DNA from 2 places in the Pseudomonas sp. ADAK2 TE3594 genome. Region 2 is predicted to be linked to the other one. Evidence: riboswitches for the same ligand, from Rfam matches in the RefSeq annotation. Region 2 holds a riboswitch; the other holds the start of a gene.
What was found. A riboswitch is a leader RNA that binds a small molecule or an ion and turns the genes downstream of it on or off. The one in region 2 is predicted to bind cobalamin.

Region 1: another riboswitch for cobalamin. It lies ahead of cobO (cob(I)yrinic acid a,c-diamide adenosyltransferase); the one in region 2 lies ahead of cobW (cobalamin biosynthesis protein CobW).

The regions. Positions count from the first base shown of each region.
Region 1 covers NZ_JBRJGV010000001.1:1,071,208-1,082,972, forward strand. Annotated here, with positions in the region: gene AB7M22_RS04815 (DUF2066 domain-containing protein) at 1-977, shown strand, start outside; gene AB7M22_RS04820 (AI-2E family transporter) at 1,008-2,081, shown strand; gene hda (DnaA regulatory inactivator Hda) at 2,297-3,001, shown strand; gene AB7M22_RS04830 (C40 family peptidase) at 3,229-3,867, shown strand; gene AB7M22_RS04835 (C40 family peptidase) at 4,033-4,569, shown strand; gene AB7M22_RS04840 (PQQ-dependent sugar dehydrogenase) at 4,743-6,056, opposite strand; gene AB7M22_RS04845 (hypothetical protein) at 6,125-6,721, opposite strand; cobalamin riboswitch at 6,876-7,109, shown strand; gene cobO (cob(I)yrinic acid a,c-diamide adenosyltransferase) at 7,189-7,800, shown strand; gene AB7M22_RS04855 (cobyrinate a,c-diamide synthase) at 7,811-9,211, shown strand; gene bluB (5,6-dimethylbenzimidazole synthase) at 9,208-9,858, shown strand; gene cbiB (adenosylcobinamide-phosphate synthase CbiB) at 9,855-10,763, shown strand; gene cobD (threonine-phosphate decarboxylase CobD) at 10,756-11,748, shown strand; gene AB7M22_RS04875 (cobyric acid synthase) at 11,745-11,765, shown strand, end outside.
Region 2 covers NZ_JBRJGV010000001.1:3,246,004-3,257,768, forward strand. Annotated here, with positions in the region: gene cobN (cobaltochelatase subunit CobN) at 1-3,834, opposite strand, end outside; gene cobW (cobalamin biosynthesis protein CobW) at 3,838-4,911, opposite strand; cobalamin riboswitch at 5,013-5,226, opposite strand; cobalamin riboswitch at 5,489-5,716, shown strand; gene AB7M22_RS14270 (CbtB domain-containing protein) at 5,838-6,044, shown strand; gene AB7M22_RS14275 (CbtA family protein) at 6,056-6,763, shown strand; gene AB7M22_RS14280 (cobalamin biosynthesis protein) at 6,760-7,173, shown strand; gene cobM (precorrin-4 C(11)-methyltransferase) at 7,256-8,002, shown strand; gene nfuA (Fe-S biogenesis protein NfuA) at 8,168-8,752, opposite strand; gene AB7M22_RS14295 (fatty acid cis/trans isomerase) at 9,004-11,289, opposite strand; gene metH (methionine synthase) at 11,445-11,765, shown strand, end outside.

The DNA.
Region 1 (11,765 bases), 2.2 Mb from region 2:
ATCAAGTGCGCGAGCCTGTCAGCAGCCAGACGCCGGAGGAGCGCGATCAGGCGACTCAGCGGGCGCTGGATACGTTGGTGTTGCGCCTGACCGGCGACCCCAAGGCGGCGCAGAGCCCGGGGCTGGCGACCGTGCGAAAAGACCCTCAGCAGATCATCAGTCAGTTCGGTTATGACGCCGGGCCGCCGGAGGTGTTGAAGGTCGATTTCGATCCAGCCACCACCGAACAGGCCTTGCGGCGTGCCGGGTTGGCCGTGTGGGGTGCCAACCGGCCATCGATTCTTGGTTGGTGGTTGAACGAATCCACCGAAGGTTCGAGCCTGGTCGGCGATGGTCAGGCCAGCGCTACGCCACTGCGTCGAGCGGCTCAGCATCGTGGGCTGCCGCTGCGTTTGCCACTGGCGGACCTGAATGAGCAGATTGTCGCCACTGCGCCGAATCTGGAAAGTGCAGACCCTGCACCGCTGCAAGGGGCATCCGACCGTTACAATGCCGATGCCTTGCTGGCGGTGCATGCCCGTGAAGAGGGTGGCCAATGGCAAGCCAAGTGGCGTTTGTGGTTGGGCGATCAGAAAGAAGCCGGTAGCGTGCAGGGTGCCGATACCGCCGCGCTGGCCGATGCGGTGATGCTGGCGGTCAGCCAACGCTTGGCGCCGCGTTTTGTCGCCAAGCCGGGAGCATCGAGCGAGCAATTGCTGGAAGTGCAGGGGATGAGTCTGGAGCGTTATGCGACGCTCGGGCGTTTGCTGGAGCCTTTTGGCGCACGTTTGCAAAGTGTCGACGGTGACCGCGTGATTTATCGGGTCAACGGCAGCCCCGAGCAACTGCGGGCGCAGTTGTCTTTGGCCAAGTTGCAGGAAATTCCGGCCGGTGAAGCGCCGGCCCCCACTGCGCCTGTTCAGCCCGTGGCGGCTGGCTCGACACCGGTCGCGGCGCCGGCCCCGGCACCGACACCGCAGTTACGTTTTCGCTGGTAGTTTTTCTTTATATAGAAGCAGGAGTGGTACATGGCCGATACACGGCGTTGGTTCTGGCTCGGTGGGGTGGTCCTGCTTTGCGCGTTTGTTTACCTGTTGCACCCGATCCTGACGCCGTTCCTGGTGGCGCTGTTGCTGGCCTATCTGTTCGACCCGCTGGTGGATCGGCTGGAGAAGTACGGCCTGTCGCGGACCTGGGGTGTGGTGGCGGTGTTCGCGTTGTTTACCTTGATCTTCACGACCTTGCTGTTGGTGTTGGTGCCGATGCTCGCCAAGCAGCTGTTTCGCTTGTACGAACTGGCGCCGCAGATGCTCGATTGGTTGCAGCACACCGCATTGCCGTGGGCGCAATCGAAATTTGGGCTGTCGGATAATTTTTGGAAATTCGACAAGCTCAAGGCGGCGATCAGCGAGCACATGGGCCAGACCACCGACATTGTCGGCGTGGTGCTGAGTCAGGCGACGGCTTCAGGTCTTGCACTGATTGGCTGGCTGGCCAATCTGGTGTTGATTCCGGTGGTGAGTTTTTATCTGCTGCGCGACTGGGACCTGATGATGGCCAAGATCCGCAGCCTGCTGCCGCGTGATCGTGAAGAGCGCGTGATGTCCCTGGCGGGAGAATGTCATGAGGTGCTCGGGGCATTCGTGCGCGGGCAGTTGCTGGTGATGCTGGCGCTGGGCGTGATCTATGCCGCAGGCTTGATGATCGTCGGGCTGGAGCTGGGGCTGTTGATCGGTCTGATTGCCGGGTTGGCGGCGATCGTGCCGTACATGGGGTTCGTCATCGGGATTGGCGCGGCATTGATTGCCGGTCTGTTCCAGTTCGGTGGCGATTTGTATCCCATGATCGGTATTGTCGCGGTGTTCATGGTCGGCCAGGCGCTGGAAGGCATGGTCCTGACGCCGTTGCTGGTGGGAGACCGGATCGGCCTGCACCCGGTGGCGGTGATCTTCGCGATCCTGGCCGGCGGCGAGCTGTTTGGTTTTACCGGTGTGTTGCTGGCGTTGCCGGTGGCGGCGGTGATCATGGTCCTGGTGCGTCACGTACACGATTTGTATAAGGACTCGGATATCTACGGCGGTGCCGACGAACTTGAGCCATAAGGTTTTTTGATCGCTCGTAGCGGGCAGTCTGGTTTCGTGCCAGGTTTGCCCGTATCCCTCGTGTGGCTGTCACATGCGCCGCCAAAGAACCTGGTTAACGCAAACCTTTGATTTTGCTTGTGGTCTGTCGCATTGTGCGGTCAGCCTCACGGGTATAAACTTCGCAAACTTTACACAGAGGCCACTAACGGTTCCTTTGGAACTGTTCAGTCAGCATGAAACCGATTCAGCTGCCCCTAGGTGTGCGTCTGCGTGATGACGCTACCTTTATCAATTACTACCCAGGCGCCAATGCCGCTGCACTCGGCTATGTCGAGCGGCTCTGCGAAGCCGACGCCGGCTGGACGGAAAGCCTGATTTACCTCTGGGGCAAGGACGGGGTAGGGCGCACGCATTTGTTGCAGGCGGCGTGTCTGCGCTTCGAACAACTGGGGGAGCCGGCGGTGTACCTGCCGTTGGCCGAGTTGTTGGACCGTGGCATCGAAATCCTCGACAACCTCGAACAATACGAACTGGTCTGCCTGGACGATCTGCAGGCGGTCGCTGGCAAGGCGGATTGGGAAGAGGCGCTGTTCCATCTGTTCAATCGTCTGCGTGACAGCGGCCGGCGTCTGCTGATCGCCGCCTCGACATCCCCGCGCGAACTGCCGGTGAAGCTGGCAGACCTCAAGTCGCGGCTGACACTGGCACTCATCTTCCAGATGCGGCCACTCTCTGACGAAGACAAATTGCGTGCCTTGCAGTTGCGCGCATCCCGTCGCGGCCTGCACCTGACGGACGAAGTCGGGCATTTTATTTTGACTCGCGGTACCCGCAGCATGAGTGCACTTTTCGAGCTGCTTGAACGCCTCGATCAGGCCTCCCTTCAAGCCCAGCGCAAGCTGACAATCCCGTTCCTGAAAGAAACCCTTGGTTGGTAAAAGACCTGATCAAACCCAGGTTTTACGCGGGTTCCGGCATATTCCAGGCGTCAACAAATCCGCTTTCCTGCAAGAGGGCAGGCTGCGCAAAGGTTCAAAATGGGCTTAAGCGCTTAGATGTAAACGAGAAACTGATAAGTCACATAAAGATCGATTGAATTTGCAAATGAGGTTGATAGCGGGCATAGTCGCGGCTTCTTTAGAAACTATCAGCCACGGTCGTGCCCATGCTAAATCGCTTCGCACCCCTCGTGCCTCTCGCACTCGTCACCCTGTTGTTCGGTTGCGCTGCTCACTCTCCAGTGTCCCAGCAAGAGCCAAAACAGCAGGTTTCAAATTCAGTTACCGCTCAGTCTTCTTCCGTTCTTTTCCAGGAAGAGCTGGCCACCGATAAAGAACTGGCAGACTTCGCCGGCGGCAAGTCGTACCAGCTTCCGGTTCTGGCCGACAGCATCCTCGAACGTGGCATGTCCCTGATCGGTACCCGTTACCGTTTCGGTGGCACCTCCGAGGCCGGTTTCGACTGCAGCGGCTTCATCGGTTATCTGTTTCGTGAAGAGGCCGGCATGAACCTGCCGCGCTCCACTCGCGAAATGATCAACGTTGACGCTCCTCTGGTTGCTCGCAGCGCCCTCAAGCCGGGTGACCTGCTGTTCTTCGCCACCAATGGCCGTCGCGGTCGTGTCAGTCACGCCGGGATCTATCTGGGTGATAACCAGTTCATCCACTCCAGCAGCCGCAAAAGCGGTGGTGTGCGGATCGATAGCCTGGGCGACAGCTACTGGAGCAAGACCTTCATCGAAGCCAAGCGCGCACTCGCGATGGCGCCGACTACGGCCCCGGCTATCGTCACGGCACGCAAGTAAGCGGACAGTTTGTAAGGCGAACTTAAAGTCTTACTTGAAGTTTGCCGCGTAGCCGCTAGAATCCTGATCTAATATTGATGGCAAACCGCCTGCGTTCTGCGCAGGCGGTTTTCTTTTCTGCCCTTTCGGTGGAAAAAGCCGCAGCCAGATCAGGATGTTCTGTTTATGACGATGTCGGCCCGCCTCGCACTCATGTTCTTCGCAGCGCTGCTCAGCGCCTGCGCCAGCCGCACACCGCCACCTGCGCCGGTGGTCCGCGCTCCGATTGTTTTCGGTCCTTCCCAAGCCTTTTCCCCTGCGGCAGAAGACGTACTGTTTCGCGCGCTGGGTCTGGTGGGAACGCCTTATCGCTGGGGCGGCAACACACCGGATTCCGGGTTCGATTGCAGCGGTCTGATCGGTTACGTCTATCGCGATGTCGCCGGCATTTCCTTGCCGCGCTCCACCCGCGAGATGATCGGCATGCAGGCTCCTAGTGTCGGCAAGGAAGGCCTGCAAACCGGTGACTTGATTTTCTTCGCCACCAATGGTGGTTCCCAGGTCAGCCACGCCGGGATCTACGTCGGCGAAGGCCGCTTCGTCCACGCGCCAGCCACGGGCGGCACGGTCAAGCTGGACAGCTTGTCCAAGGCTTACTGGCAGAAAGCCTACCTGAGCGCCAAGCGCGTCTTGCAACCTGAGCACTTGGCACATAATCCGTAGCGGAAGTTGTCATGATCGCTCGCTTGAAGGATGACTCGCGCTGGGCGACAGGTTGACGCTGTGCAAAAACTGTAGGAGCGAGGCTTGCCCGCGAAAGCGGTGTGTCAGTCGATATCAATGTTGACTGTGCTGCCGCCTTCGCGGGCAAGCCTCGCTCCTACGGTCAGAGCTGATTACTTGGCTGCTGAAACGCGCCACACCTTGTTCCCGACATCATCCGCCACCAGCAAGCCTCCTTGCTGATCGATCACCACGCCCACCGGCCGGCCCATGGCTTTTTCCTCGTCGTTGAGGAAGCCAGTGAGCACATCCACCGGTTGCCCGGTCGGTTTGCCGGCGCTGAACGGCACGAAAATCACTTTGTAGCCACTGTGTGGCTTGCGGTTCCACGAGCCATGCTGGCCGATGAATACACCTTGAGTGAACGGCGCGGGCAGTTTGCTGCCTTCGGCAAATGTCAGGCCCAGTGACGCGGTATGTGGCCCCACCGCATAGTCCGGGGCGATGGCCTTGGCCACCAGATCGGGTTTTTGCGGCTCGACGCGAATGTCGACGTGTTGGCCGTAATAGCTGTAAGGCCAGCCGTAGAACCCGCCGTCCTTCACTGAGGTGATGTAGTCCGGCACGAGGTCGCTGCCGATTTCGTCACGCTCGTTGACGGCGGTCCACAGTGCGCCGCTCTGAGGCTCCCAGGCCAGACCGTTTGGATTACGAATCCCCGAGGCGAAGATCCGATGATTGCCGGTGGCGCGATCCACTTCCCAGATCGCCGCGCGGCCTTCCTCCTGATCCATGCCGTTTTCACCGACGTTGCTATTCGAGCCCACGGTGACGTACAGCTTGCTGCCATCCTTGCTGGCGATGACGTTTTTGGTCCAGTGATGATTCAGCGTACCGCCCGGCAGGTCGACCACCTTGATCGGCTGCGACTTGATCGCCGTTTCACCGTTTTCATAGTGGAAACGCAGCAGGCGATCAGTGTCGGCGACGTACAGGTCATTGCCGACCAGGGTCATGCCGAAGGGCGAATTGAGGTTTTCCAGGAATACCATGCGGGTTTCGGCGACGCCGTCGTGGTCCTTGTCCCGCAGCAGGGTGATGCGGTTCGGGCTGGGGACGCCGGCACCGGCGCGGCCCATGACTTTGCCCATGACCCAGCCGCGAATGCCTTGGCCATCATCGGGTTTGGGCGGCGCGTTGGTTTCGGCCACCAGCACATCGCCGTTGGGTAATACGTAGAGCCAGCGCGGATGATCGAGGCCTTCGGCAAACGCCGCCACTTGAGTCCCTGCCGCGGCGACGGGTTTCTTGCCTTCAGGCCAGCCGATTGCCGGGGCGATGTTCACCGTCGGGATCAGGGTTTTATTCGGTTCCGGCAGCTTGGGCGACGGTCCGGTGCCGTCCGAGACTTGCAGGCTGGAGGTTTCACCACAGGCGGCGAGCCCTCCGGCGAGCGCGATGATGAAAACGAGATGGGGTTTGCGCATTACTGATCTTCCCTATGAATGCATTGACGTAATCATAGAGAAGCGTAGACGTTCGATGGTTCAACCCGTCAGCCGCGGGCTTCCTTGAACAATACGGCGATCCCTGGATGGTAGTTGCCGGCTTCATTGCGCAACTTGCGATAGGCGTACGGGAAATACCAGGCCACGGCGCAGCTGGGTTCCTTTTGCAGGTCGTCGAGCATGTCCTGGAGTTCTTCCGGTGTAGCGCTCTGCTGAGCTTTTTGCGGCGCAACGAACAGGCAACCGAGTTTCAGGTCGCTGGCGTAGCTGATCCTCTTGGCCTCGCTGGTGATGTCCTGCAGCGCCTGAGTCAGGTTCAGGCTGTTGACCCGCGGCCAGCGTTGAGTGGCTTGAAGGTAGGCGCGTTGTTCGGCGGTGGCTTCGGGAGTGGCGATAAACAGGTCGGCGCGGCCGTTGCGTTCGCCTTCTTCGTTCTGCTTGCGCGTCGGCGTTTGTTGCAAGGTGACCATTTCTGCCATCCAGGCTGCGGCGGAGAGCAGGCCGAGGTTGGCTTTTTCGTCGTACCAATAAGGTGTGTCGTTATCGCCGCGTACAGCGTTGTAGCGGTCGATACAGTCAAACCAGCGTTCCAGCACCGGTCGCAGGAATTCCAGCTTCGGATTGCTGATGATCATGCCTTGCATGTTGCTCACCCTTGTAATTGTGATGTTGGGTTGTGGCGCTTTGATATCACTGCTGACAGTGTGGTGCAAGTTGGGTGTCAGAAATTTGATCGGCGGCAGTATATCGCTCGCCCGCGCTTTGTCTTCAATTGACGCTCCACCCCCAACCCTCTAACCTTCGCGGCTTGTTTCAGGTGCTCTGTGGCGGTGGCCGACAGAGTGAAACAGGGAAGCCGGTGAGTGACTATCGTCAAGCGACGAAGCGTCACGATCCCGGCGCTGCCCCCGCAACGGTAAATGAGTGAAAACTGCGCCTTGAGCCACTGTGTTGATGTCAACATGGGAAGGCGCGCAGTCAGGCAAAACGCCGCTCATGAGCCCGGAGACCGGCCTGATTCATCCAACGGCATCACGGCGGGCGATGCCAGGCTTCTTGCCGTCTATTCTTGTGCCTGCCCGCCGTTATCCAGCCTCAACGGAGAGCTCCCATGACTGATACCCCCGATCGTGACGAACGCCATCTGGCGCGCATGCTGCGCAAAAAAGCGGTGATCGACGAACGCATCGCCAACTCCCCGAATGAATGCGGCCTGCTGCTGGTGCTGACTGGCAATGGCAAAGGCAAAAGCAGCTCGGCGTTCGGCATGCTTGCGCGGGCCATGGGCCACGGTATGCAGTGCGGCGTCGTGCAGTTCATCAAGGGGCGCACCAGCACCGGCGAGGAGCTGTTCTTCCGGCGCTTCCCGGAGCAGGTGCGTTTTCATGTGATGGGCGAGGGCTTCACTTGGGAAACCCAGGACCGCCAACGCGACATCGCCGCCGCCGAAGCCGCCTGGGCGGTGTCCCGCGAATTGCTGCGTGATCCGGCCATTGGCCTCGTGGTGCTTGATGAGTTGAACATCGCCCTCAAGCACGGCTACCTCGATCTCGATCAGGTGCTCAGCGACTTGCAGGCCCGTCCGCCGATGCAACATGTGGTGGTCACCGGTCGTGGCGCCAAGCCAGAGATGATCGAGCTGGCCGACACCGTCACAGAAATGGGCATGATCAAGCACGCCTTCCAGGCCGGAATCAAAGCGCAAAAAGGCGTCGAGCTGTGAACTGCACTTTATGAATAGCCATCGTCAATGCCCGGCGGTACTGATCGCCGCGCCGGCCTCCGGTCAGGGCAAGACCACCGTCACTGCCGCGCTGGCCCGTTTGCATCGCAATCAGGGGCGCAAGGTTCGCGTGTTCAAATGCGGCCCGGACTTTCTCGACCCGATGATTCTCGAGCGCGCCAGCGGTGCACCGGTCTATCAACTCGACATGTGGATGGTCGGCGAGCAAGAAAGTCGGCGTCTGTTGTGGGAGGCCGCTGGCGAAGCCGATCTGATCCTCATCGAAGGCGTCATGGGGCTGTTCGACGGTACGCCGTCCAGCGCCGACCTGGCGCGGCACTTCGGTGTGCCGGTGCTTGGCGTGATCGACGGCACCGCGATGGCGCAGACGTTTGGCGCGCTGGCCCTGGGCCTTGCGCGTTATCAGCCGGATTTGCCTTTTGCCGGTGTGCTGGCCAACCGGGTCGGCACTGTGCGGCATGCGCAGTTGCTCGAAGGCAGCCTGACTGAAGGCTTGCGCTGGTACGGTGCGTTGTCCCGGGAGACCGGGATCGAATTGCCGAGTCGACATCTTGGCCTGGTTCAGGCCAGCGAGCTGAATGATCTCGATCTGCGCCTCGATGCGGCCGCCGAGTCACTGGCCAGCAGTTGCGATGTGGCGCTGCCGCCGGCCGTGGAATTCGCCGCGCCTGAAATGATCGCGGCCGAACCGTTGCTGGCCGGTGTACGGATTGCCGTGGCCCGCGATGAAGCTTTCGCGTTTACCTACGGCGCGAGCCTGGATTTGCTGCGGGCCATGGGCGCCGAATTGTCTTTTTTCTCGCCGATCCGCGACAGCGGGTTGCCGGAGGCAGACAGCCTCTATCTGCCGGGCGGTTACCCCGAATTGCACCATGTGGCGTTGTCACAAAACACGCCGATGCTGAACGCGATCCGCGCTCACCACGCGGCGGGTAAACCGTTGCTGGCCGAGTGTGGCGGCATGCTGTATCTGCTGGATTCCTTGACCGATGTCGAGGGCACTCGCGCTGAACTGGTTGGCTTGCTGGCCGGTGATGCGGTGATGCAGAAGCGTCTTGCCGCGTTGGCCTTGCAGGCGGTCGAATTGCCGGAAGGTTTGCTGCGTGGGCACACGTATCACCACTCGCTGACCAGCACCGGGCTTGAGCCGATTGCTCGAGGTTTGAGCCCCAATGGCGGGCGAGGGGCGGAGGCGGTTTATCGTGAGGGGCGGATGACGGCTTCCTATGTGCACTTTTATTTCCCGTCCAATCCATCGGCGATTGCCGCGCTGTTTGTGCCTGACCTTGACACCGCCATCGCGGGCAAGCCCACTCCCACATTAGAGAGTGTGTTGCCTGAAGAAACACGGTCCACTGTGGGAGCGAGCCTGCTCGCGAAGAGGCCATGACGGAAAACGCATTTTCCGAAGCCGAGCGCGCAGCCGTCTACCGAGCCATCGCCGAACGCCGCGACATGCGTCACTTCAGCGGCGGCACAGTCGAGCCCGAGTTACTTCGTCGTCTGCTCGAAGCCGCGCATCAGGCCCCGAGTGTCGGCCTGATGCAGCCCTGGCGTTTCATCCGCATCAGCGACCGGGCACTGCGCGGCAAGATTCAGCAGCTGGTGGAAGAAGAACGCATCCGCACCGCCGAAGCCCTCGGCGAGCGCTCCGACGAATTCATGAAGCTCAAGGTCGAAGGCATCAACGACTGCGCCGAGGTGCTGGTCGCCGCGCTGATGGATGATCGTGAGCGGCATATCTTCGGCCGTCGTACGTTGCCGGAAATGGACATGGCCTCGCTGTCTTGCGCCATCCAGAATCTTTGGCTGGCGTCCCGCGCCGAAGGCCTGGGCATGGGCTGGGTGTCTCTGTTCGAACCGCAAGCGCTGGCGGACTTGCTGGGTTTACCGAGCGGGGCCAAGCCTTTGGCCGTTCTTTGCCTGGGGCCGGTCAAGGAATTCTATCCGGCGCCGATGTTGGTACTCGAAGGTTGGGCGCAGGCGCGTCCACTCAGTGAGTTGCTGTATGAAAATTATTGGGGAGTGAGTCAATGAGTGTGGCGTTGTTGAGTGTCGCCGCGGTCGCGCTGGATGCGCTGCTGGGTGAACCCAAACGCTGGCATCCGCTGGTGGCGTTCGGTCGTGTTGCCGATCGCATCGAGCAACGTTTCAACTCCGGTGGCCGTGGCTGGCGCAGTCACGGGGTTACGGCCTGGGTGATGGCGGTCGTGCCGCTGACCTTGCTGGCCACCGCGCTTTCCTGGGCGCCTTATGTCGGTTGGATTGTCGAGATTCTCGTGCTCTATTGCGCCCTCGGCATGCGCAGCCTTGGTGAACACGTCGAACCGGTGGCCAAGGCCCTGCGCAGTGATGATCTGATCGAGGCGCGCAAACGCGTTGGTTATCTGGTCAGCCGTCAGACCAGCGAACTGGATGAAACCGAAGTCGCCCGCGCCGCCACCGAGTCGGTGCTGGAGAACGGCAGCGATGCGGTGTTCGCCGCGCTGTTCTGGTTTGCCGTGGCCGGTGCACCCGGCGTGGTGCTTTATCGTCTGAGCAACACCCTGGATGCGATGTGGGGTTATCGCAACGAACGCTTCGAGCGTTTCGGTTGGGCCGCGGCGAAGATCGATGATGTTCTCAATTACATTCCCGCACGTCTGGTGGCGTTGACCTACGCGCTGCTGGGCAAAACCCGACTGGCGCTGAAGTGCTGGCGTACCCAGGGCCCGACCTGGGACAGCCCGAATGCCGGGCCGGTGATGGCCGCCGGTGCTGGCGCGCTGGGCGTCGAGTTGGGTGGGGCGGCGATTTATCACGGTGAGCTGCATCAGCGTCCGCAGTTGGGCGAAGGCGTGCCGGCGGATGCCGATTCCATCGACCGTGGCTGGCAATTGGTCCAGCGCGGGGTATGGTTATGGCTGCTGATTCTCTGCGTGGGGGCTGAATTCTATGCTTGAGCACGGTGGCCGCTTGCGCAAGGCGGCGCTTGAATACGGCATTGCCGAAGCCGATTGGCTCGACCTGTCCAGTGGCCTCGCGCCCTGGCCATTCCCGGTCCCGGACATCCCGCTGCGGGCCTGGGCGCGGTTGCCGGAAACCGATGACGGTCTGGAGCAGGCTGCCTGCAACTATTACGGTGCGGCTCAAGTGTTGCCGGTGGCCGGGTCGCAAATGGCGATCCAGTTGCTGCCGCGTTTGCGTCGGGCCGGCAAGGTCGGCGTGCTGTCGCCGTGTTACGCCGAACACGCCGAAGCCTGGCGTCGCAACGGGTACATCGTGCGTGAAGTGCTGGAGTCGGAAGTCGATTTCTTTCTCGACAGCCTCGATGTGCTGGTGGTGGTCAACCCGAACAATCCCACGGGGTTGAGCCTGACTCCGGCTCGTCTGCTGGACTGGCATTCGCGGCTGGCCCAGCGCGGTGGCTGGCTGGTGGTGGACGAGGCGTTCATGGACAACACCCCGCATTTGAGTCTGGCGCCGTTCGCCAATCAGATCGGCTTGATCGTACTGCGCTCCTTCGGCAAGTTCTTCGGCCTGGCCGGTGTGCGACTGGGGTTTGTGCTGGCCGAGCGCAAGTTGCTCAAGCTGCTGGCCGAACAGGTCGGACCTTGGGCGGTCAGCGGTCCGACCCGAGTGCTGGGTCAGGCGTGCCTGACGGATACGGACGGGCACACCCGACAGCGCATTCGTACTGACGAGGCCGGCGAGCGTCTGGCGTTGCTGCTTGAACAGTACGGTTTCAAACCTCAGGGCGGCTGTGCATTGTTCCAATGGCTGATCACCGAGTGCGCCGAAGCGCTGCATGAATTCATGGCCCGGCGCGGCATTCTGCTGCGGTTGTTCACCCACAACAGCAGCGTGCGGTTTGGCTTGCCCGCCGATGAGGCGGATTGGCTGCGTCTTGAGCAAGCGCTTGAAGCCTACGTTAAGGAAGCGCAATGACTACATTGAAGGTGCAG
Region 2 (11,765 bases):
CTCGCGGTACTCGCCCGGCTCTTTCCACATCCCCCGCTGCTGCGCCTCGAGCATGCGCTCGGTCATATCGCGCAAGGCATGGGGGTTATGTTCGCGGACAAACTCCCGGGTCGCCGGATCGAGCAAATAAGCGTCCGCCAGCAACGCATATTGGTGATCGTCGATCAACTGCGTGGTGGCATCGAAAGCAAACAGGTTATCGACTGTCGCCGCCAGTTCAAACGCGCCTTTGTAGCCATGACGCTTGACCCCGTCGATCCATTTCGGATTGGCCGCACGGGAACGGATCACCCGGTTCAGCTCTTCCTTCAACGTGCGGATTTTCGGCAAGTCCGGCTGACTGTGATCGCCGTGATAACTGGCCGCCGCTTCACCGCTGAGACTTTCGACAGCCGCCAGCATGCCACCCTGGAACTGGTAATAGTCGTTGGAATCGAGCAAGTCGTGCTCACGGTTGTCCTGGTTTTGCAGCACTGCCTGCACCTGACTCAGACGCTGGGCGAATTGTTCGCGGGCGGCGGTGCCTTCATCGGAGCCGCCGTAAGCGTAGCCGCCCCAGTTCAGGTAAACCTCGGCCAGGTCTTCGCGGCTTTGCCACAAGCGACCGTCGATGGCGCCCTGCACGCCTGCTCCGTAAGCACCCGGTTTGGCCCCGAAGATGCGCCAGCCGGCCTGCCGCCGCGCCGCTTCTTCATCCAGCCCGGATTCCAGCAGCGCTTGCCGCTCGGCGCGGACCTTGGCCGCCAACGGGTTGAGATCATCCGGTTCATCCAGCGCGGCGACCGCTTGCACGGCGGCGTCAAATAGCCGGATCAGGTTGGCAAAGGCATCACGGAAGAATCCGGAGACGCGCAAGGTCACATCCACCCGTGGACGGTCCAGCAAACTCAACGGCAGAATCTCGAAGTCGTCGACCCGTTGACTGCCAGTCGCCCACACCGGACGCACGCCCATCAGCGCCATGGCCTGGGCGATGTCATCGCCGCCGGTGCGCATGGTCGCGGTGCCCCAAACCGACAAGCCGAGCTGACGCAGGTGATCGCCGTGGTCTTGCAAGTGCCGCTCAAGAATCAGGTTCGCAGACTGGAAGCCGATGCGCCACGCGGTGGTGGTCGGCAGGTTGCGCACATCCACCGAATAGAAATTGCGCCCGGTGGGCAGCACGTCCAGACGGCCGCGACTCGGTGCGCCACTCGGCCCGGCCGGGACGAATCGACCGTTGAGGGCGTCCAGCAGGCCGCGCATTTCCGCCGGGCCGCAGGCGTCCAGACGTGGGGCAACGACTTCGCGCAGGCTGTCGATGATGGCGCTCACTTCCGACCAATCACCCTCCTGTGAGAGCGGGCCTTTGTGGTGAGGGGGTTCACCCCCGTTGGGTTGCGAAGCGGCCCCAAAAAATGGGACTGCTGCGCAGTCCAACGGGGGCAAGCCCCCTCGCCACAAGGTTTGAGGCGTGCTCAGTGCCTGCGAGATCAGTTGAGCGGCGAACAGCTCAAGACGTTCACGGGTATCGCCCGCCGTGCGCCAGACTTCATCGCTGATCGACAACAAGGCATCCGGTCGAGGACCGTCCCAAGCCTCGGCCAGCGCGCAATCCAGCGGATCAAACCCCAACACAAACGCCTTGGCCAGCGCCCGCAACAAACTCGATTGCGCCCCACGACCGTCGCCGCGCGGAATACGCAGCAAGGCCAATAAGGTGTCGATGCGCAACCGCCCGACCGGCGACTCGCCAAACACGTGCAAGCCATCGCGGATCTGCGACTCCTTCAAGTCGCACAGGTACGTGTCCAGACGCGGCAACCAGATCGCCGCATCGGCATCGCTGTCGAGCTTCTCGTCCAGTTGCAGTTCGCGGTCAATGTGCGTGTCGCGCACCAATTGCAGGATGTCGCGCTGCAGTTCCCGGGCGCGGCGCGGATCGAGCAATTGCGCTTCGTAATATTCGTCGGCCAGCAGCTCGAGATTGCGCAGCGGGCCGTAGGTTTCGGCGCGGGTCAGCGGCGGCATCAGGTGATCGATGATCACGGCTTGCGTACGGCGTTTGGCCTGGGCGCCCTCGCCCGGGTCGTTGACGATGAACGGATAGATGTTCGGCAGCGGCCCGAGCAATGCATCCGGCCAGCAGTTTTCCGACAGCCCGACGCCCTTGCCCGGCAGCCATTCGAGGTTGCCGTGCTTGCCGACATGGATCACGCCGTGAGCGCCGTAGGTGTTGCGCAACCAGAAGTGGAACGCCAGATAACCGTGAGGCGGCACCAGGTCGGGGTCGTGATAGACCGCGCTCGGGTCAACCTGATAACCCCGGGCCGGTTGAATGCCGACGAAGGTCAGGCCGAAGCGCAAACCGGCAATCATCATTCGCCCGCCACGGAACATCGGATCGCTTTCGGGCGAGCCCCAACGTTCCAGAACTGCTTGGCGATTGGCCTCGGGCAGCGCGTTGAACATCAGGTAGTAGTCGTCCAGCGCGAGGCTTTGATGGCAGGGACGCTGGTCGAGGGTGTCGAGGTCATTGCTGACGCCGCCGAGCAATTGCTGGATCAGCGCGGTGCCGCTGTTTGGCAATTCAGCCGGCAACGGATAACCTTCGGCGTGCAGGGCACGAAGGATGTTCAATGCCGCAGCCGGAGTATCGAGGCCAACGCCGTTGCCGATGCGCCCATCGCGCGTCGGGTAGTTAGCGAGGATCAGGGCGATGCGTTTTTCGCCATTGGGCACTCGCGCCAGATCGATCCAGCGCCGCGCCAATTCGGCGACAAAATCCATGCGCTCAGGTTGCGGCCGGTAGCAGACCACGTCGGACTGGCTGCGCTCGCTGCGCCAGGCCAGGTCCTTGAAACTGATCGGCCGACTGATGATTCGCCCGTCCAGCTCCGGCAGTGCGATGTGCATCGCCAGGTCGCGGGGGCCGAGGCCTTGTTCGCTGGCGCGCCAACCGGGTTCATTGTCCTGGGCGCAGATCGCCTGGATCACCGGAATATTGCGGCGAAACGGTCGCAGGTGCGGTGCTTCGGGGCTGGATTGGGCGAAACCGGTGGTGTTGAGAATCACCCCTGCCTCGACTTCATCCAGCAAGTCCTCGACCACCGTCAGGCAGCCGGGCTCTTTCAAACTGGCCAGCGCAATCGGCAATGGGTTCAACCCCGCCGCCTGCAAACGCTGGCAGAAAATATCGATGAAACCGGTGTTCGCCGCCTGCAAATGCGAGCGGTAAAACAGCACCGCCGCCACCGGCTGATCAGCTTGCCAGTCGGCTTGCCAATCGCTCAACTCAGCGGGGCTTTTGTGCGGGTGGTAGATCGCGGTGCGTGGCAGGGTTTGCGGCTCGGACCATGAGTAGTCGCGATCCAGCCAGCGATTGGCGAGGCAGCGAAACAGGTCGAGCGCGTTGGCCATGCCGCCCTGACGCAAGAAGTGCCAGAGCCGGTCGCGGTCTTGCGCGGTTACGGTGCTCAGGTCACTGAGCTCCGGGTCCGGGCGATCATCCCCCGGCACCAGAATCAGCTGCACGCCGCGCTCGGACAATTCCACCAGACGCTCAATGCCATAACGCCAATAGGCGATGCCGCCGTGCAGCGAGATCAGAATCACTTTGGCGTGGCGCAGCACTTCGTCGACGTAGAGATCGACCGAGGCGTGATTCTGCACTTGCATCGGGTTGGCCAGGCGCACGCTCGGGTAATCGTCGGGCAACTGCTGCGCCGCTTCGGCGAGCAACGCCAGGCTGGAATCGCCGCTGCACAGGATCACCAGCTCGGCGGGGGTTTGTCCAAGGTCGGCAATGTTGTCATCCGACACGAAACCGCCGGGCTGGGTCCTGAGCAGGTGCATGGTTTAAACGCTGAGCGCAGCGCGCAATTGCGCTTCGAGCGCAGCGGCGTCCAGATCCTGACCGATCAACACGAGACGCGTGGTGCGCGCTTCTTCAGCGCCCCACTGACGGTCGAAGTGCTTGTCGAAACGCGTGCCCACGCCCTGGATCAGCAGGCGCATCGGTTTGTTCGGCACCGCTGCAAAACCTTTCACCCGAAGGATGCCGTGCTGGACCACCAATTGAGTCAGCGCATCCATCAGCAGGCTTTCGTCGGCTTGTGGCAGCTCGATCGAGATGGAATCGAATGCGTCGTGGTCATGCTCATCGTGGTGGCCGTCTTCACCTTCGTGGTGATGATCGTGATGGCTGTGGCGGCTGTCGATGTGTTCTTCAGAACCGGCGCCGAGGCCGATCAGCACGTCCAGTGGCAGACGACCGCTGCTGGCTTCGATGACTTTCACCGCTGGCGGCAGTTCTTCAGCGACTTCCAGGCGCACACGGGCCAGGTCTTCAGCGCTGATCAGGTCAGCCTTGTTGAGGATCACCAGGTCGGCGCTGGCCAGTTGGTCGGCGAACAGCTCGTGCAGCGGCGATTCGTGGTCCAGGTTCGGGTCGAGTTTGCGCTGGGCATCGACCTGATCCGGGAACGCAGCGAAAGTGCCAGCAGCGACGGCCGGGCTGTCGACCACGGTGATCACCGCGTCAACCGTGCAGGCGCTACGGATTTCTGGCCATTGGAAGGCTTGAACCAACGGTTTTGGCAGGGCCAGGCCCGACGTTTCGATGAGGATGTGGTCGAGGTCGCCGCGACGAGCGACCAGTTCGCGCATCACCGGGAAGAATTCTTCCTGAACCGTGCAGCACAGGCAGCCGTTGGCCAGTTCGTAAACGCGGCCGTTGGCTTCTTCTTCGGTGCAACCGATCGAGCACTGCTTGAGGATCTCGCCGTCGATGCCCAGCTCGCCGAACTCGTTGACGATCACTGCGATGCGACGGCCCTGGGCGTTGTCGAGCATGTGGCGCAGCAAGGTGGTTTTGCCCGAGCCGAGGAAGCCGGTAACGATGGTGACAGGGAGTTTGGCCAGTGTTTTCATCGGATGCCCTTTGGCAAGGTGGCGGGCATACGGGACGACAATCGCTGCGGCAGGTGTGCGCGCGCAAGAGTTCCGCCACCGGATCACCCCGCCCGGTTGTAGTGAGAATCTGTGTCGAGGCAGGTCTCCTGGCTGACGGTGTGCCAATCGTTCGACTGGCGTTTGCTGCGCCTTCCCGCGAACCTGATGGACCAGGGTTTGCAGTGGCGTGGCAGCGAACATCACCGTTCACAGTTGCGGGGGCAGCCGCGGCATCGACCGCGTTCCCTTCTTAGCTTCGGCAGACGCCGAAGAACCTCGAAAGCGCAAGGCTACGCATCGTGTGGGGGCGGGTCAATGTCCGTGCAGAGATCTGTGGTGACTCACAGGACGCCTTCGCGGGCAAGCCTCGCTCCTACAGGAATAGTGTCGATGATGATCGTTCTCACGCTCTGCGTGGGAATGCCTCAACGGACGCTCCGCGTTCGGCTGTGAAAGGGACGCGGAGCGTCCCGGGCTGCATTCCCACGCAGAGCGTGGAACGATCAACTCAAACGAGAACCCATGCCAATTGACGCCCAACCCCCGCCCATGCTCTCCTACACGCCTTGTTACGGGTGCCCTTCACAGGGTGAAACGGGAAACCGGTGAATCATGTGCTTTACTCTAAAGCCATGTCAGTCCGGTGCTGCCCCCGCAACGGTAAGCGAGTGAAGCGTCAGATCCACTGTGCCCGTCATACGGCATGGGAAGGTGATGCTTGCAGGTTTCGGCGCAAGCCCTGCCCCTCGCGAGCCCGGAGACCGGCCCGCAACACAAAGTGACTCTTACGTTCACTGAATAACAAACCCGCGGTGGGCGGGCGCTGTTCGAAATCTCTGCGTGCCCCGGCGTGCGGAGGTTTTCATGCGCTCTATTCACCCGCTGACAGACCAGAGGGAAGCGCCATGTCGATCATCAGCAGCACCGGCAGCAACACCGATAAAAAGAGCACGATCAGCACCACCACAACCCTGAGCCAACGCCTGACCGCCGCTTTTTGTGCGTCGATCCTTGGCGCCAGCCTTGTGTATTTCGCCGGTTTCTCGCACATCGAAGCGGTGCACAACGCCGCGCACGATACTCGTCACAGTTCCGCCTTTCCGTGCCATTGAGACCTGCTGACATGATCAAGCGTATTGCGCAAACCGCAGGTTTCACCGGGCTGCTGGCCGCCCTGCTATTGACCCTGCTGCAAAGCTTCTGGGTTGCACCGCTGATTTTGCAGGCCGAGACCTACGAAAAATCCGAGCCGGCCGCTGTTGAAATCCACGAGCACGCCGCGGGTGCTGTCACCGCTCATACCCACGATGCCGAAGCCTGGGAGCCGGAAGACGGCTGGCAGCGCGTGCTGTCGACCACCGGCGGCAATCTGGTGGTGGCGGTCGGTTTCGCCCTGATGCTCGCGGGCCTCTACACCTTGCGCGCTCCACGCCGTACCTCTCAGGGCCTGCTCTGGGGTCTGGCCGGTTATGCGACGTTCGTGCTGGCGCCAACCCTCGGCCTGCCACCTGAGCTGCCAGGCACTGCCGCTGCGGATCTGGCGCAACGGCAGATCTGGTGGATTGGCACTGCCGCCTCCACCGCTGTCGGCATCGCGTTGATCGTGTTCAGCCGCCACTGGCTGATGAAGATCCTCGGCGTGGCGATTCTGGCCGTCCCGCACGTCATCGGCGCGCCACAACCGGAAGTGCACTCCATGCTGGCTCCAGAAGCCCTGGAAGCGCAGTTCAAAATCGCTTCGCAGCTGACCAACATGGCGTTCTGGCTGGCCCTGGGCCTGATCAGCGCCTGGTTGTTCCGCCGCAAAAGCGATGGCCAATACTGCGCATGACTGACGTCAGCGCAGCGCCGACCCTGGTGGTCGGCCTGGGCTGCCAGCGCGGCTGCCCCGTCAGCACGCTGCGGGCGCTGCTTGATCAGGCATTACAGGCCCATCAAATCGAGCTCCGTGAGATCAAGGCCCTGGCCAGTATCGACCTGAAGCGCGAAGAACCCGCCCTGATCGAACTGGCCGAACAGCTGGCATTGCCGTTGATGTATTTCAGCAGCGAACAATTGGCCGGTTATGAACCGCAACTCAGCCACCACTCGGACATCGCGTTCGAACGCACCGGTTGTTACGGCGTAGCGGAAAGTGCCGCGCTGGCACTGGCCGAACAATTGGCTCAGGCACCGGCAAAGTTGCTGATTCCACGACAAAAATACGCCCAGGCCACCCTCGCATTGGCCAGCGCCGCGTAAAATCCTCGATAATCCCCGCCTTCGATCATGAGCAATCTTCATCTGAAGCGTGCCCATACCCTTTTTCTGACAGGAAACGACGATGACCGTCTACTTCATTGGCGCAGGCCCCGGCGACCCGGAATTGATCACCGTCAAAGGCCAGCGGCTAATTCGTAGCTGCCCGGTCATCATCTATGCAGGCTCCCTGGTCCCCGCCGCCGTGCTGGAAGGCCACCGGGCCGAACAGGTGGTCAACAGCGCCGAACTGCACCTGGAACAGATCATCGAGCTGATGAAAACCGCCCATGCCAACGGCCAGGACGTGGCCCGGGTGCATTCCGGTGATCCGAGCCTGTATGGCGCGATTGGCGAGCAGATTCGTTACCTGCGTGAACTCGACATCCCTTTCGAAATCATTCCCGGCGTCACCGCCACCGCCGCCTGCGCGGCGCTTTTGGGTGCGGAACTGACCTTGCCGGACGTGTCACAGAGCGTGATTCTGACCCGCTACGCCGACAAGACCGCCATGCCAGCCGGTGAAGAGCTCGGTAGTCTGGCGCAGCATGGGGCGACCATGGCGATCCACCTCGGGGTCAATCATCTGGAGAAGATCCTCGCCCAATTGCTGCCGCACTACGGCGCCGACTGTCCGATCGCGGTGATCCACCGGGCGACCTGGCCGGATCAGGATTGGGTGGTGGGGACGCTGGCGGATATTGCCGGGAAGGTTCAAGCCAAGGGATTTCGCCGCACGGCGCTGATTCTGGTGGGTCGGGTGTTGGGTAGCGATCACTTCAGTGAATCGTCGTTGTATCGCGCGGGGCATGCGCATTTGTATCGCCCATAGGACGCCATCGCGGGCAAGCCCGCTCCCACAGGTTTTGAGTCGGCCACAGTATTGCGGTCAACACAAAATCTTGTGGGAGCGGGCTTGCCCGCGAAGGGGCCATTGAATTCGACCCACAAAAAACGGCGCTCACGGGGCGCCGTTTTTCATTTTGCAGCGAACACCTTAGTAGTAGGCGTTTTCTTTCTGCGTGTGGTCGGTCACGTCGCGAACGCCCTTGAGCTCGGGAATACGCTCGAGCAAGGTGCGCTCGATACCTTCGCGCAGGGTGACGTCTGCCTGGCCGCAGCCTTGGCAACCGCCGCCGAATTTCAGCACGGCAATGCCGTCTTCAACCACATCGATCAGGCTGACCTGACCGCCGTGGCTGGCCAGCCCCGGGTTGATCTCGGTTTGCAGGTAGTAGTTGATGCGCTCGTTGACCGGGCTGTCAGCGTTGACCATCGGTACTTTGGCGTTTGGCGCCTTGATGGTCAGTTGACCGCCCATGCGGTCGGTGGCGTAGTCGACTACCGCATCGTCCAGAAATGCTTCGCTGAACGAGTCGATGTAAGCGGTGAAGCTTTTGAGCCCCAGCGCCGTGTCTTCAGGTTTTTCTTCGCCCGGCTTGCAGTAGGCAATGCAGGTTTCGGCGTACTGGGTGCCAGGCTGGGTGATAAAGACGCGGATGCCGATACCCGGGGTGTTCTGCTTGGAAAGCAGATCAGCCAGGTAATCGTGGGCGGCGTCGGTAATGGTAATAGCGGTCATGGAAACTCCTCGCAGGCTTGGACGCAGTTTACGCCAATCATCGCGCCGGACAAAGTCCTAGTATTTTTGTCGGGAAAGTGTGCCTGTCGATGAACATCTGATCACCGTCGCCCCCTGTAGGAGCGAAGCTTGCTCGCGAAAGCGGTCTGACATTCAGCATAGATGTCGACTGTTGGACCGCTTTCGCGAGCAAGCTTCTCGCTCCTACAGGGGTTCAGCCAGGGTTCGGGGGTGCGTGTTCAGGCTCTCAATCAAAGATTCTCGTAGCGGTTCATGTCCAGCACACCCTCTTCCACCGGGTCGGTGTCGTGGATGTAGCGGCTCAGATCATGGAAATACTGCCAGAACTGCGGATGACTGCGACGAATGCCCCAGCGTTCGACGATTTTCTCGAAACTGGCGGCGTCCCTGGCGTTTTCCATCGCGTCGACGAACGCGGGCACTTGCCCGGCCGGGATGTTGAACATGAAGTTCGGGTAGCTGCTGAGTACACCCGGATAAATCGTCAACGTATCGAGCCCCGGCTGATAACGCAGCGATTCACCGAGCAGGAACGCCACGTTGCTGTGGGCCCGGTTGCGCAGCAGGCTATAAACCTCGCGTTTGCCGCTTTGAGTCTCGATGCGCAACATCGTGGCTTCCGGCAACTGTTCGATGACTTTCAAACCGGCGGCCGGGCGCGAAGTCAGGCGGCTCAAGGCTTGTTCGGCGTTCTGCAACGCCAGATCGATGTTCGGCCGCGAGCAATAAGCGCCATCGCAGCGGTTGATCGGGTCAGGCTTGGCATTGAGTTCGCCGTACCGGGCCAGCAACTGCAGGGCGAAATCGCGTTTCGGGTCCTTTTCGTCCAGTATCAGCGCCGTGGGTTTGTCGTTGTCGATGTCCTCGTAATCCAGCCACATCTTGAACTTGCCGCTGTTCTGATACCAATCGTCGAGGAAGCCGTCCCGCGAGTCGGCAGGCATCAAGCGCAGGAAGTTCTGCTCGGCACCATTGCGGATCAGGTCGAAGTACAGCCTGGTCTGGGCTTGATGGGACACGTTGCCAAATACATCGAAGTTGACTGCCAACTGGTAATACGTGCGCTCCAGCAACGGAAAATCGAACAGCCAAATGGTTTGCGGGACGTCACCGATCAGGCCTTTGTTCACCGAGGCGCTGTCGAAATGCCGGAAAATACTCAGCAAAGCGTTGTCATTGCCGGCCCACAGGGTCGACCAGCTCGGTGCCGGCAGGTCGGCGTAGCTGTCCCGGCGTAAGGCTTCGTATTCGTTGCGTTTGTCGCGGTAGTCGTGCCACAGGCTCAGGACACTGCCGACGTCATCGTTCTGCCCCGGCATCGCCAGCAACGGCGTGGCCTGGCCACGATAATTCGGGTCGGTAATGTAGAGGTCATGCTCCGGGGCCTGGAACAGCGCCCAGAAGTTGTCGCGAATCACGTCGGTGGCGACCTGGCCGCGGCAGACCGGGCCGCGAATAAAGGTGCGCACGAAATATTCGGCGTTATCGAGCATGAACTGGTAACGCGCCTGCGCCGGGATGGCCTCAAAGGTCGTGAACGGATTGGCCCGTCGTTCCGGCCCGTAGCCCGGCAGCGCGTTGACCTGCCAGTTGCCGCTGTAAAACAGGCTTTTGATCCGCGCCATCTTCGCCGCGCTCAGCGGATAGGTGATGTGGGTCTTGTGCACGATCACGCCTTGCACCGGCCACAAACGGTAGTAGACCTGAGTGCCCGGATCGTCATTCGGACGGCGGGTGTTGATCAAATCAATCGGCTGCCCCGTCGGCGTGCGCGAGCGTACCCACTGAAAGAAATGCCCCGGCTCGCCGTCCTTGAAATAGAGGTGCGCCAGGAACCAGTGCTCAAACAACCAGCGCCCCACCAGACTCTCCCGGGCACCCGGCGCGTTGAGCAGGTTTTCCCACTGCACCACCTGCAAGGCTTCCTTGGCGCTGGGCACCAGGCCCTGCTCATCGATTGGCGCACCGGAGGCCAGCCAGCGTTGCAACGTCTGGTATTGCTGATCGGTCAGGCCGGTGACCGCCAACGGCATGCCTTCTTTCGGGTGGGCGCTGGCATAGCCGCCGAACTCCGCCGGCATGGCGCACATGTTTTCCCGGTTCAGACCCAGGACGATGTCTTCCGGCAACTTGGCGTTGGGTTGCAACGGCGTTTTGTGGCCCAGTTCAAGCATCCGCGCCATCAGCGCCGCCTGGCTGCCTTGGGCGTCGAGCACCGAATAAAAGCCCTTTTGCTGCCAGGCACGCTTGCCCAAGGCGTCATAAAACAGCCGGGTCGGCGCTGCGGCTTGGCGGCGCTCGCCGTCATAGACTGGCACCTTCGTCGCGCCTCGGGCCGCCCCTTCGCCACTGCCCAGATTGAGCTGACAGGCGGAGTCGTAGCAGGCATGGCAGGCCACGCACTTTTCGGTGAAGATCGGTTGAATGTCCCGGGTGTAGGAAATATCCGGACCTTGTGCAGCGGCGCCCCCGCTTAAAAACAGCATCAATAGGCTGGTGACGACGCGATACGACATATCCCTGGTCCTGATCATGAGAAAACGCCGCGATTCTACCGGTCTGGCTTGCGCACCAACATGAACGATATTCATGCAAAACCCGTACATGCTCCAAAAGCGCACAGGTTTGTTATTATCCCGCCCCTTCGTCATGGCCTTACCGAGTAGTCCAAATGTCCGATCGCAGCGTTCGCCTTCAAGCTCTCAAGCACGCCCTCAAAGAGCGCATCCTGATTCTCGATGGCGGCATGGGTACGATGATCCAGAGCTACAAGCTCGAGGAGCAGGATTACCGTGGCAAACGCTTCGCCGACTGGCCGAGCGATGTCAAAGGCAACAACGACCTGTTGGTGCTGACGCGCCCGGACGTGATTGGCGGCATCGAGAAGGCCTATCTGGACGCCGGCGCCGACATTCTGGAAACCAACACTTTCAACGCCACCCGGATTTCCATGGCCGATTACGGCATGGAAGAACTCGCCTACGAATTGAAC